Regions from separate parts of the Labrenzia sp. THAF187b genome, predicted to be linked through region 1. Evidence: riboswitches for the same ligand, from Rfam matches in the RefSeq annotation. Region 1 holds a riboswitch; each other region holds the start of a gene.
What was found. A riboswitch is a leader RNA that binds a small molecule or an ion and turns the genes downstream of it on or off. The one in region 1 is predicted to bind thiamine pyrophosphate.
Positions count from the first base shown of each region.

Region 2: it holds a riboswitch for thiamine pyrophosphate, as region 1 does, so the genes downstream of both, thiO (glycine oxidase ThiO) here and thiC (phosphomethylpyrimidine synthase ThiC) in region 1, are expected to answer to the same signal.
Region 3: it holds a riboswitch for thiamine pyrophosphate, as region 1 does, so the genes downstream of both, FIV03_RS10935 (ABC transporter permease) here and thiC (phosphomethylpyrimidine synthase ThiC) in region 1, are expected to answer to the same signal.

Region 1 covers NZ_CP045346.1:71,530-76,461, forward strand. Annotated here, with positions in the region: gene repA (plasmid partitioning protein RepA) at 1-585, opposite strand, end outside; TPP riboswitch at 855-980, shown strand; gene thiC (phosphomethylpyrimidine synthase ThiC) at 1,072-2,880, shown strand; gene FIV03_RS30665 (methyltransferase) at 3,656-4,501, opposite strand; gene FIV03_RS30670 (hypothetical protein) at 4,505-4,932, opposite strand, start outside.
Region 2 covers NZ_CP045344.1:4,891,694-4,896,625, forward strand. Annotated here, with positions in the region: gene FIV03_RS22415 (CoA-acylating methylmalonate-semialdehyde dehydrogenase) at 1-249, opposite strand, end outside; gene FIV03_RS22420 (LysR family transcriptional regulator) at 594-1,475, shown strand; gene FIV03_RS22425 (thiamine phosphate synthase) at 1,503-2,108, opposite strand; gene FIV03_RS22430 (thiazole synthase) at 2,105-2,878, opposite strand; gene thiS (sulfur carrier protein ThiS) at 2,884-3,081, opposite strand; gene thiO (glycine oxidase ThiO) at 3,065-4,042, opposite strand; TPP riboswitch at 4,205-4,325, opposite strand; gene FIV03_RS22445 (DNA topology modulation protein FlaR) at 4,373-4,897, opposite strand.
Region 3 covers NZ_CP045344.1:2,364,184-2,369,115, reverse strand. Annotated here, with positions in the region: gene FIV03_RS10940 (ABC transporter substrate-binding protein) at 1-307, opposite strand, end outside; gene FIV03_RS10935 (ABC transporter permease) at 330-1,175, opposite strand; TPP riboswitch at 1,233-1,339, opposite strand; gene FIV03_RS10930 (hypothetical protein) at 1,421-3,193, opposite strand; gene FIV03_RS10925 (adenylosuccinate synthase) at 3,458-4,750, opposite strand.

The DNA.
Region 1 (4,932 bases):
TGTGGATCGAATGATTTCGCTTAAGGCTCGAGGGTCTTCATAACGGATAGCACCGTAAAGCGTTTCTCCCTCGTCGACATCTAGTTCGGGTTGATGTCCGAACATCGCTGACAATGATGCTTGTGGATCAAGGTCAATTGTTAAAACGCGGTATCCACGCAACGCCAAGAACTGAGCCAAATGAGCAGATGTGGTGGTTTTTCCGGAACCACCTTTGAAGTTCATTACAGTGATAACCTGAAGCTTTTCATCTCCCCGACGGATCGGCACATATTTTGGCGTGCCATTTTTCTCGTCCAAGACCTGACGTATATGATCCATGTCCTCGACAGAATATGTGCGCCTACCGTTCTCGTTTGGTTCGGGGCCATGCCCATCAGCGGCGACCTGACGTAAATAGCCTTCCTTAATGCCAATCAATTTAGCTGCTTCTGCAGGCGAAAATCTTCGGATAGTCTTTTGAGAAGCAGGTGGAAAGATTTTTCGTTGATGTATCTGCAATTGATGAGCGAGCTCATTCGCGTCCGCCGAAAGTGTCGTTGGCAGGTGTTCAGCAGCACCTTCAACCAGAAGATTGGTGTCCATCTCGAAAAATCCTCGAACTGCGCATTTTTGAAAACTACGCCTCAAACTGCGCTGTTACAATATGCTCCGATTCGTTACCAATTTACAAACGCTTAACCAAGTGCATTTTTCAGCCTAGTTTCGACAAGAACTTCGCATTGTTGTCCGCGGACAACTTTTTGGAGTCACCCGGCACATTTCCTTCAACCTTTTGCCGCCAAAGTGACAGCACTTCCTCGTCGAGCCAAGCATCTCTGTATTGACAAACGCACGTGGATGATGGCCGATGGCAACGTTACCAGGGGTGCCCCGGCAAGGGGCTGAGATACTGCTGGGCCGTTGATTGATGGCAGCGCAGTGACCCGTTGAACCTGATCCAGTTCATACTGGCGTAGGGACGGTGCAAGCGCTGCAGTACGACGTTGCCCAGAATCCGGAGCGTCATGGCGTCTTTCCATCATTCCGGCTTCGAACTGGGTCTCCAACTTGAAAGATTGGAGCCTCAGAATGAACATTGCCACCAAGACTATTACGCCCGAAATCACCAAGGGGCCGCTGCCTGCCTCTACAAAGGTTTACAAGCCGGGCGAAATTCATCCCGATATCCGCGTACCAGTGCGCGAGATCGCAGTCCATCCGGCCGCCGGCGAACCGCCCGTCACGGTCTATGATGCCTCCGGTCCCTATACCGACCCGACCCAGGCGATCGATATTGAAATGGGACTGCCGCGCCTTCGCGCCGAGTGGATCGCCGCCCGCGGTGACACGGAGGAATATGAGGGCCGCATGGTCAAGCCGGAAGACAACGGCTTTGCCACCGGCGAGCGCCTGACACTGCAATTCCCTAACCTGCAGAAACCGCGCCGCGCCAAAGACGGCAAGACCGTCACCCAGATCGCCTATGCCCGCGCCGGCATCATCACGCCAGAGATGGAATTCATCGCCATCCGGGAAAACCTTGGTCGCAAGGCTGCAAACGAAAAGCTTCCCCGTGATGGAGAGAGCTTCGGCGCGGCGATCCCGGATTTTGTTACACCGGACTTCGTCCGCGAGGAAGTCGCCCGCGGGCGCGCGATCATCCCAGCCAATATCAACCATCCGGAAGCGGAGCCGATGATCATTGGCCGGAACTTCCTGGTGAAGATCAACGCCAATATCGGCAACTCTGCCGTCACCTCGTCGATGGCGGAGGAAGTCGAGAAAATGGTCTGGGCGACTCGCTGGGGCGCCGACACCGTCATGGACCTATCGACCGGGCGCAACATCCACAACATTCGTGAATGGATCATCCGGAATTCGCCGGTTCCGATCGGCTCGGTGCCGCTCTACCAGGCGCTGGAAAAGGTTGGCGGCATTGCCGAGGACCTTACCTGGGAAGTCTTCCGCGACACGCTGATCGAGCAGGCCGAACAGGGCGTCGACTATTTCACCATCCATGCCGGTGTCCGGCTCTCCTACATTCCGCTCACCGTCAACCGCGTTACCGGCATCGTATCGCGCGGCGGTTCGATTATGGCCAAGTGGTGCCTGCATCATCACAAGGAGAGCTTCCTTTACGAGCATTTCGAGGAGATCTGCGACATTTGCCGTGCCTACGACGTTTCCTTTTCACTTGGTGACGGCTTGCGTCCGGGCTCGATTGCCGACGCCAACGACGCAGCGCAGTTCGCCGAACTGGAAACGCTCGGAGAGCTGACGAAGATCGCCTGGGCGAAAGACTGCCAGGTCATGATCGAAGGCCCTGGTCATGTGCCGATGCACAAGATCAAGGAGAACATGGACAAGCAGCTTGCGGTCTGCGGCGAGGCGCCGTTCTACACGCTCGGACCGCTGACGACCGACATCGCGCCGGGTTACGACCATATCACCTCGGGCATCGGTGCCGCGATGATTGGCTGGTTCGGCACGGCGATGCTCTGCTACGTCACGCCGAAGGAACACCTCGGCCTTCCCGACCGCAATGATGTGAAGACCGGTGTCATAACCTACAAGATCGCCGCCCATGCCGCCGACCTCGCCAAGGGTCATCCGGCAGCGAAGGTCCGCGACGACGCCCTGTCGCGCGCCCGTTTCGAGTTCCGCTGGGAGGACCAGTTCAACCTCGCGCTCGATCCGGAAACGGCCCGTTCGATGCATGACGAGACCTTGCCGAAGGAAGCCCACAAGGTCGCGCACTTCTGCTCCATGTGCGGTCCGAAATTCTGCTCCATGCGGATTTCCCACGATATCCGCGACGCTGCTCGTCAAGAGGGCATGGAGGCGATGGCAGTCAGATATCGTGCTGGCGGCGATCTCTACATGCCAAAGGATCTGTAGTTCATTCGCAGAGGGGAGGGGAGATTCGAGGGGAGGGGTTTAGGGCTCCCTTCGCCCGATGGCCTACCGCTCGATGCGGTAGGCGAGCGGAATGGGCTCCAAAATCGGTATTTTGATAAAAGGCCTTTGCTCAGCTATTCCGGGAGCGGTCCTGCGGCACCGTTTCACGGTTTTGTCACGCTTGGCCGCCGTTTTTCACGTTTGCACACTACCGGCCGATGTCGCGAGGACATCCGATTGCCTGTTTGACATCCATCATTTGGAAAATTCAGAGAATTGACTTATATTCTTGTCCGGAGTGGGATGGCAGGTTTCCCCGCCGCCCCCTTCCCTAAAGTATGAATTGGACCCGGATTTCGATTTGCAAGGTCGTCCGGGTCTTTTTCACTTTAAGGGTAACGCTGATAGGCCAATGCCACATCGTCGTTACCTCCGGTTTGAGAGCAAGGCTGTTGCCTCAGCCGGGCTAGCCAATCCGGCCCGGTCGCGCCGCTTGCTCTGCGCTGCTGCTTTTGCTGCTCAAAACTGAATCAGGTTTCCTCTTTGTAGAGCGCTAAAACTCTCGGGTTCGTTAACTGGTCGTGCGTTGTCTCAAATGTGGCACCGTCCCATTCAATCCACGCTTCCCAACCGGTCGGCGTCGCTCTGCCGTACCATACTCGAACGCTAATCCGATTGTTCGGCAATTCTTCGACTATGGAAACTGTGTGCGTGCCGCCGAGGCCGGAATCAATGTCATAGACTTTGACTTTTCGTATCGGTCCCATGGTTCCCCTCACAGCAACGCAAGTTGTTCGGCTGGGCGAAGTGGGACGACCGGGACCGGCAGGGCGCTTAGGCGCTCCTGCACCTGACCTTGCCGGGCGCGATCCTGGGCAAACTCGTAGCAGGCAATTTCGCAAATGATCGAGGTATCCTTCCAATCGTCCCTGTACATCGAGGTATCGACGCCCGCGCCTTCATACATGTGGAACCCTGACAACTTCTGATATTCAGCCGCAGGACCGGTTTCAACCCTCTGAAAGCATTGCGCGCCGGAATATCGGAAGGCGGCGGACGCTTGCGGGACGATGAATGCGCCCCGATTGGCCAGTTCGGCCGCGATGTCGATCACGTGAAACTCAAACTGGCGGCCACGATAGCGCGGTCCATTGCCGGCGCGCTTCACGGCACCGAACGGCGGATTGGACACGGCCACGTCAAAACGCTCTCCACCAAGCTCCCTTTGCCAGTCCCTCCAGTCAAAGACATCGGCGCAGATCCAACGAGCCTCCGGCAGCAGCTTTCTGCCCACCTCGACATATCGGGGATTCAGCTCAACGCATGTCAGGTCCGGGCAATTGTCGGCCCATTTCGCGCGGTGGTGCAGGAAGTAGGACAGGATTCCGATCCCGGCGCAAAGATCGATGACGCGGCTGCCAGCGCCCCCGGCATCGATGGAGAAGTCTGCAGCCAGCCCCCAGGGCGTAAAGAACGCCCCGGATGCTCCGTTGATGTGGTTCGCGCCTTCGTGCCAGTTCTGAAACACGAAGTCTTTTTCGTCTTCGCTCAAGCGATCCTTGGTCAGGACCGCCTCGGCCTCCGCGTGGGCCTTGCGCTGCGATTTGGTGAGTTTCGCCATGGCTTAAAACTCCCCATCTACAACGATGATGGGTTCGCTCTTGTCCATGCGAATATTCAAACCTGTCAGGCCGATTCCGATCAGGTCCGGGCCTTCGAAGTTGGTCAATTCAGGATCCATCACAGGCCGGTAAACCGTGATCAGCTCCGCGATCTCCTCGACGGTCATGCGAGGCTCGGCAATGTCTCCGTGCTCATCCCTGCCCACGATGACAAGGTTTCCGGCAAACGGATTTGGAAAGTCCTTGAGGCGAACGATTGTATGAAGACCGTCTGTCAGGCCGTTGTCGTCCACGAAGACATCGTGATTGTCATCGAGGCGGGCGACATCGAAAAAGCTGCACTTGATGCGCTGTTTGACTTCCGCAATGTAGTTTGCCCGGCTTAGGGAGATATTGGCCATTGCCCCGAAAAAGGCATCGTAAAAATAGG
Region 2 (4,932 bases), on a different replicon from region 1:
CAGCTTGTCCATGTCGCGGTTGAGAAGATCAACGAACTTCATCATCACGCGAGCGCGACGCTGCGGATTGGTGGCAGCCCAGGCAGGCTGTGCGGCAGCGGCATTGGCAATTGCCGCGTCCATCTCGGCCTGGCTGGCCAGGGCGACCTGCGCCTCGACTTCACCGGTTGCCGGGTTGTAGACATCTGCAAAGCGGCCGGAGGTTCCCTCCACGTGTTTGCCGCCGATAAAATGACCGATCTTCCGCATGTCGCGTTTCTCCCAATATGTCCTGACACCAGCCAAAAGGATTTTGGGCGAGCATCAAAGATGATGTCTTTTTTGACTTTTATTTTTGCTACAAACAAGAACCAGATTTCCGGACCCGTTGTGCGTTTTTTGAAGTTATGCAATAAAATGCCACAGAGCGTTTGAGACAAACGATAGGTCCAATTCCCCTCGGTTGTCATCCCGGCTGAAACTCTACCAAATGCCGGTGCGCAGCAAGACGTGATCTCACCACCATGAACTCGGCGGCCATGGCGCCTGGTATCCGAACATCGGTTGAAAAAAACAAATCAGAGCGGGCTGATTATCGCGGAAAGCAAATCAACATGAACTGGGACGACATCCGCATCTTTCTCGCGATCGCTCGAACAGGACAAATCCTGGCGGCAGCGCGCCGTCTCGGCCTCAACCACGCCACGGTGGCACGCAGGCTGACGAGCCTTGAAGACAGCATCGGCACACGCCTCTTCGACAGATCAACATCCGGCTGCCTTCTGACGGAAGCCGGCAGCCGGTTCTTTGACCGGGCAGAACGGATCGAAGCCGAGGCGGTGGCAGCGGAAGCCGACCTGACAAACAACACGCCGGAAATTTCCGGAACCGTTCGCATCGGTGCGCCCGATGGTTTCGGTGTCGCGTATCTTGCGCCCCGGCTTGGCAAGCTCACGGAAAAACATCCAGGACTGACGGTGCAGCTCGTTCCAGTACCCCGCTCCTTCTCGCTCTCCCGCCGTGAAGCTGATATCGCCGTGACAATAGACAGGCCGGAAACAGGCAGGCTGGTTGCCGGCAAGCTCGTCGACTATTCGCTCGGCCTTTATGCGTCAAAAACCTATCTGGAAAGCCGGGGAACGCCTTCCTCCGCAAGCAATCTGATCGACCACGATCTTATTGGTTACGTGGAAGACCTGCTCTACTCGCCATCGCTGAACTATGGCACCGAGATCCTCAAAGACTGGACCGCACGATTTGAAATCGCCTCCGCACTCGGCCAGACCGAAGCAGTCAGGTCCGGCGCCGGTATCGGCATCCTTCACGATTTCATCGCGCGCGATAATGCCGATCTGGTCGCAGTTCTCCCGGAGATAAAGCTTCACCGGGCTTACTGGATGGTGACACATGAAAGTTCACGCCCTCTCCGCCATGTCGCTGCAGCACAGGACTTTCTGCGCGATCAAGTCGCGCGCGACAAGGCGATATTCGGCTAGCCAGGCCGAAGGTGAAACGCGCTCGACCTACCGCCAGGGATCTGTCGCCATTATCCATTCCCTGGTGCGTGCTTCCGGATCGGCATTGCGGGTGATGTCGGTGACAACGGCTGCGATATCTGCGCCGTTCTCGAACACACCCGGCAGACGCTCCGGATTGAGGCCGCCAATGGCAACAAGCGGCAATTCGCCGATCTGCCGCTTCCACCGACCGACCTTTTCAACGCCTTGAGGCGCCCATTTCATTTCTTTCAGGATCGTCGGATAGACAGGCCCCAGCGCGACATAATCGGGCTCGACAGAAAGCGCTGTTTCCAGTTCCTCACCGTCATGGGTCGAAACGCCAAGTTTCAGCCCCGCCTTGCGAATGGCCGCCACATCGGCGTCAGCAAGGTCTTCCTGACCAAGGTGGACAAAGTCGCAGTCCAGTTCAATCGCGAGCTGCCAATAATCGTTCACGACAAGTTGGCAGCCGTGCTTCTCGCACACGCTCTTGGATGCTGCGATTTCCTTTCGCAGGACTTCATCACTCGCGTCCTTGATGCGCAGTTGAACCAGCTTGACGCCAAGCGGAACCAGTCGCTCGATCCATTCGGAACTGTCGACGATGAGGTAAAAGGGATCGAGCTTCATTCAAACACCGCCATTCCGAGAACCGGGGTAGAAGGAACCGCCATGTCGCGGGGTTCCAGGGGTTGGGCTTTATAGGCCAGGCGACCGGCCTCAATTGCAACTGCAAAGGCTTTGGCCATCGCGACAGGGTCTCCGGCCTTTGCGACAGCCGTATTCAGCAGTACCGCATCGAAACCGAGTTCCAGAACAGCGGCCGCATGGGACGGTCTGCCAAGACCGGCATCGACAACAAGTGGGATGCCTCTGAAGTGACTGCGATAAGCACGAAGGGCATCCGGATTGACCGGCCCCTTCGCCGAACCGATTGGCGCACACCAGGGCATCAACACCTGGCATCCCGCCTCAAGCAACCGGTCGCCGACAACAATATCGTCCGTCGTATATGGAAACACCTTGAATCCGTCATCGCTCAGGATACGTGCGGCTTCCACGAGGCCAAAGACATCCGGCTGCAGGCTGTCGTGATGACCGATCACTTCCAGCTTGATCCAGTCGGTTCCAAATAGGTCGCGCGCCATTTTAGCGGTGGTGACGGCTTCCTTTACCGAATGACATCCGGCAGTGTTGGGCAGCACCTTGACGTTCATTTCACGGATAAGGTCCCAGAACCGGCCGCCTCCGCCACTTCCTGCCGTTTCGCGCCGAAGGGACACCGTCAGAATTTCAGCCCCGGATACCTTCACCGCGTCCGACAGAATTTGGGGTGATGGGTACTGGGCAGTTCCAAGCAGGAAACGCGACGCAACGCTTTCGCCGTAAACTTCAAACATGGGCGTCATCCTCCCTGCATCGGCGACAGGATCTCGATACGGTCGCCCGCCTCAAGGAAGCAAGCGCTTCGTTCTTCAGCACAAACCAGATCGCCGTTGCGTGCCGTTGCAAGAAACTCATGGTCATAGGCCAGTTCGTCCAGAAGCGCAGCCAGCGTCGCGCTGACAACTTCCTGAGGTTCGCCGTTAATGGTTAGCTTCAAGGGACTTCTCCTGAAGGTGTTGCACGATCCTGTCTGCCGCCTCCGTGGCAAAATGCGGAGCAAGCAGGAAGCCATGCCGGTAAAATCCGTTCATTGACAACGTGTTGCCGGTAAACGTGAGACGAGGAAGATTGTTTGGATATGCCGGGCGGAGGCCCACCCCGGTTTCGATGATCTTTGCCTCGGCAAATCCCGGATGCAGGCTGTAGGCGGCATTCAGAAGTTCCATGGTGGACCGAACACTGACGGCCCCCTGGTCGCGACTTTCGATCATGGTCGCACCGACCATGAAGACCCCATTGTCACGAGGCACCACGTAAACCGGAATTCGGGGGTGCAGAAATCGCACCGGCCGCGAAAGCGAGACATCCGGTGCATGCAAGATCAACATTTCACCGCGTACGGGACGCAAGTGCGGATCCGGCGAGGCCATGCCGGTACAGTCTGCAATCAGGTCGGTCGACAAGGTGAAGTCCTGCGCCTCGAACCTGACGTGAGCACCACCTTCTGAAACCTTTGCCTTTAATGTGGTGAGAGCCAGGCGCGGATCGAGATGGGCTTCCCCGACAAAATGGAGCCCCTTTGCAAAACGGCCTGCGAGGTCCGGCTCGAGTGCGCCCAGCGCTGCGCTGTCGAGCCATTCAAAACCGTTGGTCCGAGAAGCGAACCGGCTCAATTCTCCAGTATCGCGCGGCGCAGCAACAACCAGCGTGCCATTTTGCTGAACCTGCCCTGGCAGGACCTTGCGCCACCAGCCAATGGACGCTTGTCCAAGCCGCAAGACCTCTTCTTCTGCGTTTTCCCGCTCACACCAAGGCGCCAGCATGCCACCTGCGAGCCAGGAAGCACTGGCGGACAAATCCCTGCTTTTTTCCACCAGTTCGACTTGCACGCCGCGCAAGACAAGCTCATGCGCCAGCGCCAGACCGGCGACACCTGCTCCCTTTATCCCGACCCTCATTCCGGCCCTCTTCCGGGAAAGACCGCAAGTCCTTCGCCTTTGCGCGATAACCGGTATCCCGCTTGCATAAAACGCATCTCCGTACGGACCGGAAAAGGTCCCGCATTTCGGACATTCGGCTTGGAAAGGTGGCCAAGGGTGGCGCATTGCGGCGGCAATTGCATTTGACCGAGAACACCTTCCCTTCGCCAGCATGACCTGGATCAGGTTCGTCGGGTCCCTGCACTGCGCAAGTGCGCCAGCAGTATCTCAGCCTCTTCTGGAGGCACCCCGGGTGAGCCCCTGTTGTGCCGCCCGTCAGGCGCACCTGTCAAGAGACAGGATGAGCCTTCAGCCCTGTTGCCGAGGGCTCGCCAGAAAGTCGTCGATTTCGGCAAGGGTGCTGAACCGATAGACTTTCAGATGGTCCGGAGGTTCGCGGTAGATGTGCTCCAGCTTGGCTCTGGCGGATTGTCTCGTTCGCCAGATGAACCTCAGGAATTCAACAGTTTGCCAGTTGAACTGCTCCGGGCAGCCCTCGGCCAGATCCGGACGGCTCTGCCCATTGTACTTCACGGACCGTTTCAGCACTCGAAATATGCGGCGCGTTACCGGGACGTCGAGCCAGATGAAAGTGTCGGCACGTTCGACTCGCTCCGCATAGGTGCTTGAATGACCGCCCTCGAAGATCCAGACATCCTTCAGATGGACCTCATGTGTCAGCCGGTCTTTCTCTTCCCGGGACCGTTCATTCCAGCCGGAGCGGTAGTGAATCTTGTCCATGTGGTACACCGGCAGTCCAGTTTTCCGCCCAAGGGCAACGGCAAGCGTGCTTTTGCCCGAGCCCGGGCCGCCAACGATCATCACGCGTTTCATGTCGCACCAAACAAAAGCAAGGAAGGGCTGGTCGT
Region 3 (4,932 bases), on a different replicon from region 1:
GCGTACCGATCCATTTCAGCGGCAGCTCTTCCTCGATTTGCGCATGAAGCGTCGGCTGATAGGACACCGCGATATCGCCCTGCCCGGCAGCAACCAGTTTCGGCGGCATTGCCGGGTCCGCCGGTTCGATGATCTCAACCTCGAGGCCTTCTGCCTCGAAGAAACCCTTGGTCTGCGCAGTTACCAGCGGCGCGTGATCCGGATTGATGAACCAGTCGAGCAGCAAGGTCAGTTTCTCATTGGCCTGTACCGGCCCCGATGCCAGCAGCCCGGCGGCCAATGCGAGTGACAGGATTTGTTTTTTCATGAGGTCCTCCGTAGAGCGGCAGCTAGCTGAGCGGCTGCCATGGAACAAGAAGTCGGGTGAGATGGTTCACGGCAAAGCGCATGATCAGCACCATCGCCGCGAGCAGGATCAGGGCGGCGAACATCATGTCCGCCTGCATCCGGTTGCTGCTTTGAAGCATGATGAAGGCAAGGCCTCCTTTCGCCCCGGCCCATTCGCCGATGATCGCTCCCATGGGAGCGAACACCGCGGCCACCCGCAGGCCGGAGGCAAACGCCGGCAAGCCTGACGGCAGGCGAAAGAACCAGAGTTCCTTCAGGCGAGACAGACGATAAAGCCGGGCGAGATCGCACAAACCCGGGTCAAGCCGCTGCAGGCCATCGAAAAACGTCGATGTGACCGTGAAGAAGATGACCAGGATGATAACGACGATCTTGGATGCCAGCCCGAAACCGAGCCAGAGCACCAGGATCGGCGCGATTGCGAAAACAGGCAGGGCCTGCGTCACCAGAATGGGTGGCATGGCAAATCTTGCAGCAATCGGAAACAGCCACAAAAGAACGGAAAGCAATGCCCCGGCGGCTGCCCCCAGCACAAACCCGAGCACCGTCTCATAGGCCGTAATGCCGGCATGATGCAGAAGGAAGCCTGCGTGTTTGACAAAGGCTGTAAAGACGCGGTCCGGACCCGGCAGGATATAATGCTGGGTGTCGAACACATGGACGATAGCCGCCCAGATTGCGACAGTCAGCAGCAGGCCGAGTATGGTCCTGGCAACAGCTTTCACAAACGCCATCATCCCGCAGCTCCCGTCGCCATTGGCCGACAGGAACGTATGAAAGCCGATACCGGCATTCGGATGTGCGGCGACCGCAGTGGTCGCGGACAAGTACGCATAGGATCTCCCGTCTTCGGACAAGCCGAAAATGACAATGGAGATCCGGGAATAGGCTAAGGATTCCGTCCCTTCGCCGGCATGACCCGGATCAGGTTCTAAGGGTTCGGCATTACGCCATCTCAGCTCCGGTAACCGGAACACCCCTCGGACCAAGGCGGACCATGCCTTGTGTGACGGAAAAAGGCAAGCCGCCGTGAGGCGGCTTTTTCAGATTTTGAAAGGAGGCAGGCTGGCGCTTAGCCGGCTTGCCAGGACGTGATCGCCTTTTCAACGGCATCTGCACCGGCGGTTCCCTTTTCCAGGGTCAGGATGCCGCGCTTGCCGTTTTCATAAAGCATCGGAATGTCGATCCAGCCGCGTTCGCGCAGCAGGGCGAGATTGCGTTGCTGCTCGTTCGGCAGGCTGGAAAGGGCAATCCAGAAAAAGCCCGGAGACACTTTCACGGAAGCGCCGATCAGCGCATCACCGCGGGCTTCTTCCGTAGGCTTCATGACCAGGCCGGGCACGTTGACGACATCACCCGGAGCGAAGTTTTCCGGGAACTCGTACTTGATCTCGACCAGATGGCTGGCGGGCAAGGAGGTATCGTCATTCGGCTTGATGCGAATGTCGACCTTCACATCCCGCTCGGGGATTTCAATGGAGGCGCTCAGAACCGCGAGAGCCTTGCCGTCCAGATTCGTTTCTTCATCGACACCCCAAACGACAGCGCCTTGCGCAGCCGTTCCGGCACCGCCGGACTCTTCCCCTTCTTCGTAAAGGATAGAGCGCTGCACCGAGGAATCCGCAGCCGTGGCGGACGGAGCCGGTGAAGTTTCGTCTGGCGAAATGGCCGAGAGATTGTCTTCCGGTACCGCAATCGGGCTTTCGGTGGTTGCAGAAGACTGATCGTTTTCTCCGCTCGTCACGATGGACGGCTGAGAAGGTTCGGGCGCAGCGGAAGCTGGTGTATCGACCTGCGGTGTATCGGCCGGCGCAGGCGAATCAGACTGTCCGGTAATTGTCGTCGTGGTTACCGTACGTGCATCCGGGGCAACCACATCCGTCTCGCCTTCGTTCAACAGGCGGTCGGTGTTTTTCGAAGGCTCTTCACCTTCCCCGGCAGGGGCAGCGGTCGAAGGCTCCGGCGTGGTGTCCGGCTGCGTATCGACAGGCGTTTGCGAAGAAGACGCGATCGGCACGTTGCCGCTATCGGCTGTCTCATCGCCCGCAGGCATCAGGAAATAGGCTCCGGCGCCCAGGAGCACCAGCAGCAGGACACCTGCAGCAATCGCGATCGGAACGGTGCGGCTACCGGATGAATCACCACGCAGCGCATCCGAAGCACTCGGCTTGGCGCGCTTTGAGCGGCTTTTCTTGGAGGTCGACTTGTCCTTCGGCTTGGTTGTCTCGTCGCCAGGATAAGCCTGGTCGGCGGGATCGGCCGCACCGGCGTTATCTGCAGGCTCGAACAGGCCATCATCTGCCTGTTCCGGCTGCACCGGTCCGCCGAAAGAGGGCTCCTGGCGCACAGGCGCAGCGCCCGGGTCGGCAGCTTCCTTGGCGTGGTGAACAGCCTGGCTGGCCGCGGTGCCAAGCGCTTCGGCCTGTGTCAGGGTTTCCTTCAAGGGCGACGGAGCCGGGGTACCCACCACCGGCGCTGCAGTTGTTTCAGGTTCCTGCGGTGCAGGCGCAGGCGCTTCGGGCGCAGCCTCTGCCACCGGTTCGGCCGGAGGCGGCGTCACGGGCGGTGCGGAAACCTGCGGCGCCGGGGTCGGCGTCTCGACCTTCGGAACGGTGGGGCTGAGACCGAGGCTTTCGCGGGCGGCTTCGGCTTCCACCTTGCGGATGGCTTCTTCCAGACGCAGCTGCTCGGCCGTGATCTCGGACGGCGCCAGCGGCGGCTCATAGGCTTTCAGCTGATTGACAATGGCATTGCGCGCACGGCTGTAAACGCTTCTGCGTGCAGCACCATTGTTTTCAGGTAAAGACGCGATCGTTTTCTTCAGAATTGAATAGTAATCAGCCATCTTCCTGCCTACCGGCCGACTGCAAGGATCTGTTCTGCGGGCCCGAGATTTCGTTTCATTCTCAGGCTTATAGCAAGTTTTTCGAAAACCGGTGCTATTTCTTCAATAACTTCGCCGCGACAGAGAACCTCGCAGTACCCTTTTCCTAACACAGATTGTTTGTTCGGCACACTCATGGAACGCCGAAAACGAAAGGTGGTTGCGTGCGGTGATTCGCAGCACGCAACCGCAGTCCTTAATAATGTGCTTCTAACGTCACAGATCTCAATCCTGGAAGGGATTCTGCACAAGAATTGTGTCGTCTCGTTCCGGACTTGTCGACAGAAGAGCGACCGGAGCACCGATCAGTTCTTCGACATGACGCACATATTTGATCGCCTGCGCCGGCAGATCGGCCCAGGTGCGAGCACCTTCGGTCGATTCTTTCCAGCCCGGCAGGCTTTCGTAAATCGGCTTCACGCGCTCCTGGGCACCCTGCGAAGCCGGCAGATAATCGATGCGCTCACCGTCCAGTTCGTAGCCGATGCAGATCTTGATTTCATCAAGACCGTCCAGAACGTCCAGCTTGGTCAGCGCGATGCCGGTGATGCCCGAGGTGCAGACGGTCTGGCGCACCAGCACAGCGTCGAACCAGCCGCAGCGGCGGCGGCGGCCGGTAACCGTACCGAACTCATGGCCGCGCGTACCGAGGAACTCGCCGATCTCGTCCTTCAGTTCGGTCGGGAACGGGCCCTCACCGACGCGTGTCGTGTAGGCCTTGGTAATACCGAGCACATAGTTGATCGAATTCGGGCCAAGGCCACTGCCTGCCGCAGCCTGGCCGGCGACCGTGTTGGACGACGTCACGAAGGGATAGGTGCCGTGGTCGATGTCGAGCAACGCGCCCTGTGCACCTTCGAAAAGGATACGCTTGCCCTGACGGCGCAGATCGTCCAGCAGGTACCAGACCTTGTCCATGTAGGGCAGGACCTTGTCCGCAACGCTGGCAAGTTCGTCGTAGATCGCCTGTGCGGAAACCTCATCCTGGCCAAGCCCCCGGCGCAGAGCATTGTGGTGCGTCAGCAAGCGGTCGATCTTGGCTGGCAGAGTGGCAAGGTTCTTCAGGTCCATCAAACGGATAGCGCGGCGGCCAACCTTGTCTTCATACGCCGGTCCGATACCGCGCTTGGTGGTGCCGATGCGCGTTCCGGTGTTGGAATTCTCGCGCAACGCATCAAGCTCGCGGTGCAGAGACAGGATCAGCGTTGCGTTCTCGGCAACACGCAGGCTTTCCGGCGTCACCACGACGCCCTGCTTGCTGAGGCGTTCGACTTCCTCTGCCAGCGCATGCGGATCCAGCACGACGCCGTTGCCGATGACGGACAGCTTGCCTTCGCGTGCAACCCCGGACGGCAGGAGAGACAGCTTGTAGCTGACACCGTCGATGACAAGGGTATGACCGGCATTGTGCCCGCCCTGGAACCTTACGATGACATCGGCTTGTTCCGACAACCAGTCGACAATCTTGCCTTTGCCTTCGTCACCCCATTGCGAACCGACAACAACCACATTCGCCATCTAGACTTTGCTCTCCTGAAGCAGCTTCCGCACCATCCGAAACTTGTCCGGGGCGCCAACACGACAAGCCCCGGCAACCGGACCGGGGCAAACGGCGCGGACTATAGACAGGTTTCCCTGCTCATGCGAGTCTCCGCAGGGAGATTGAGAGGCAAAAGCAGGTTTTTTTGCCAGCTCTCCTG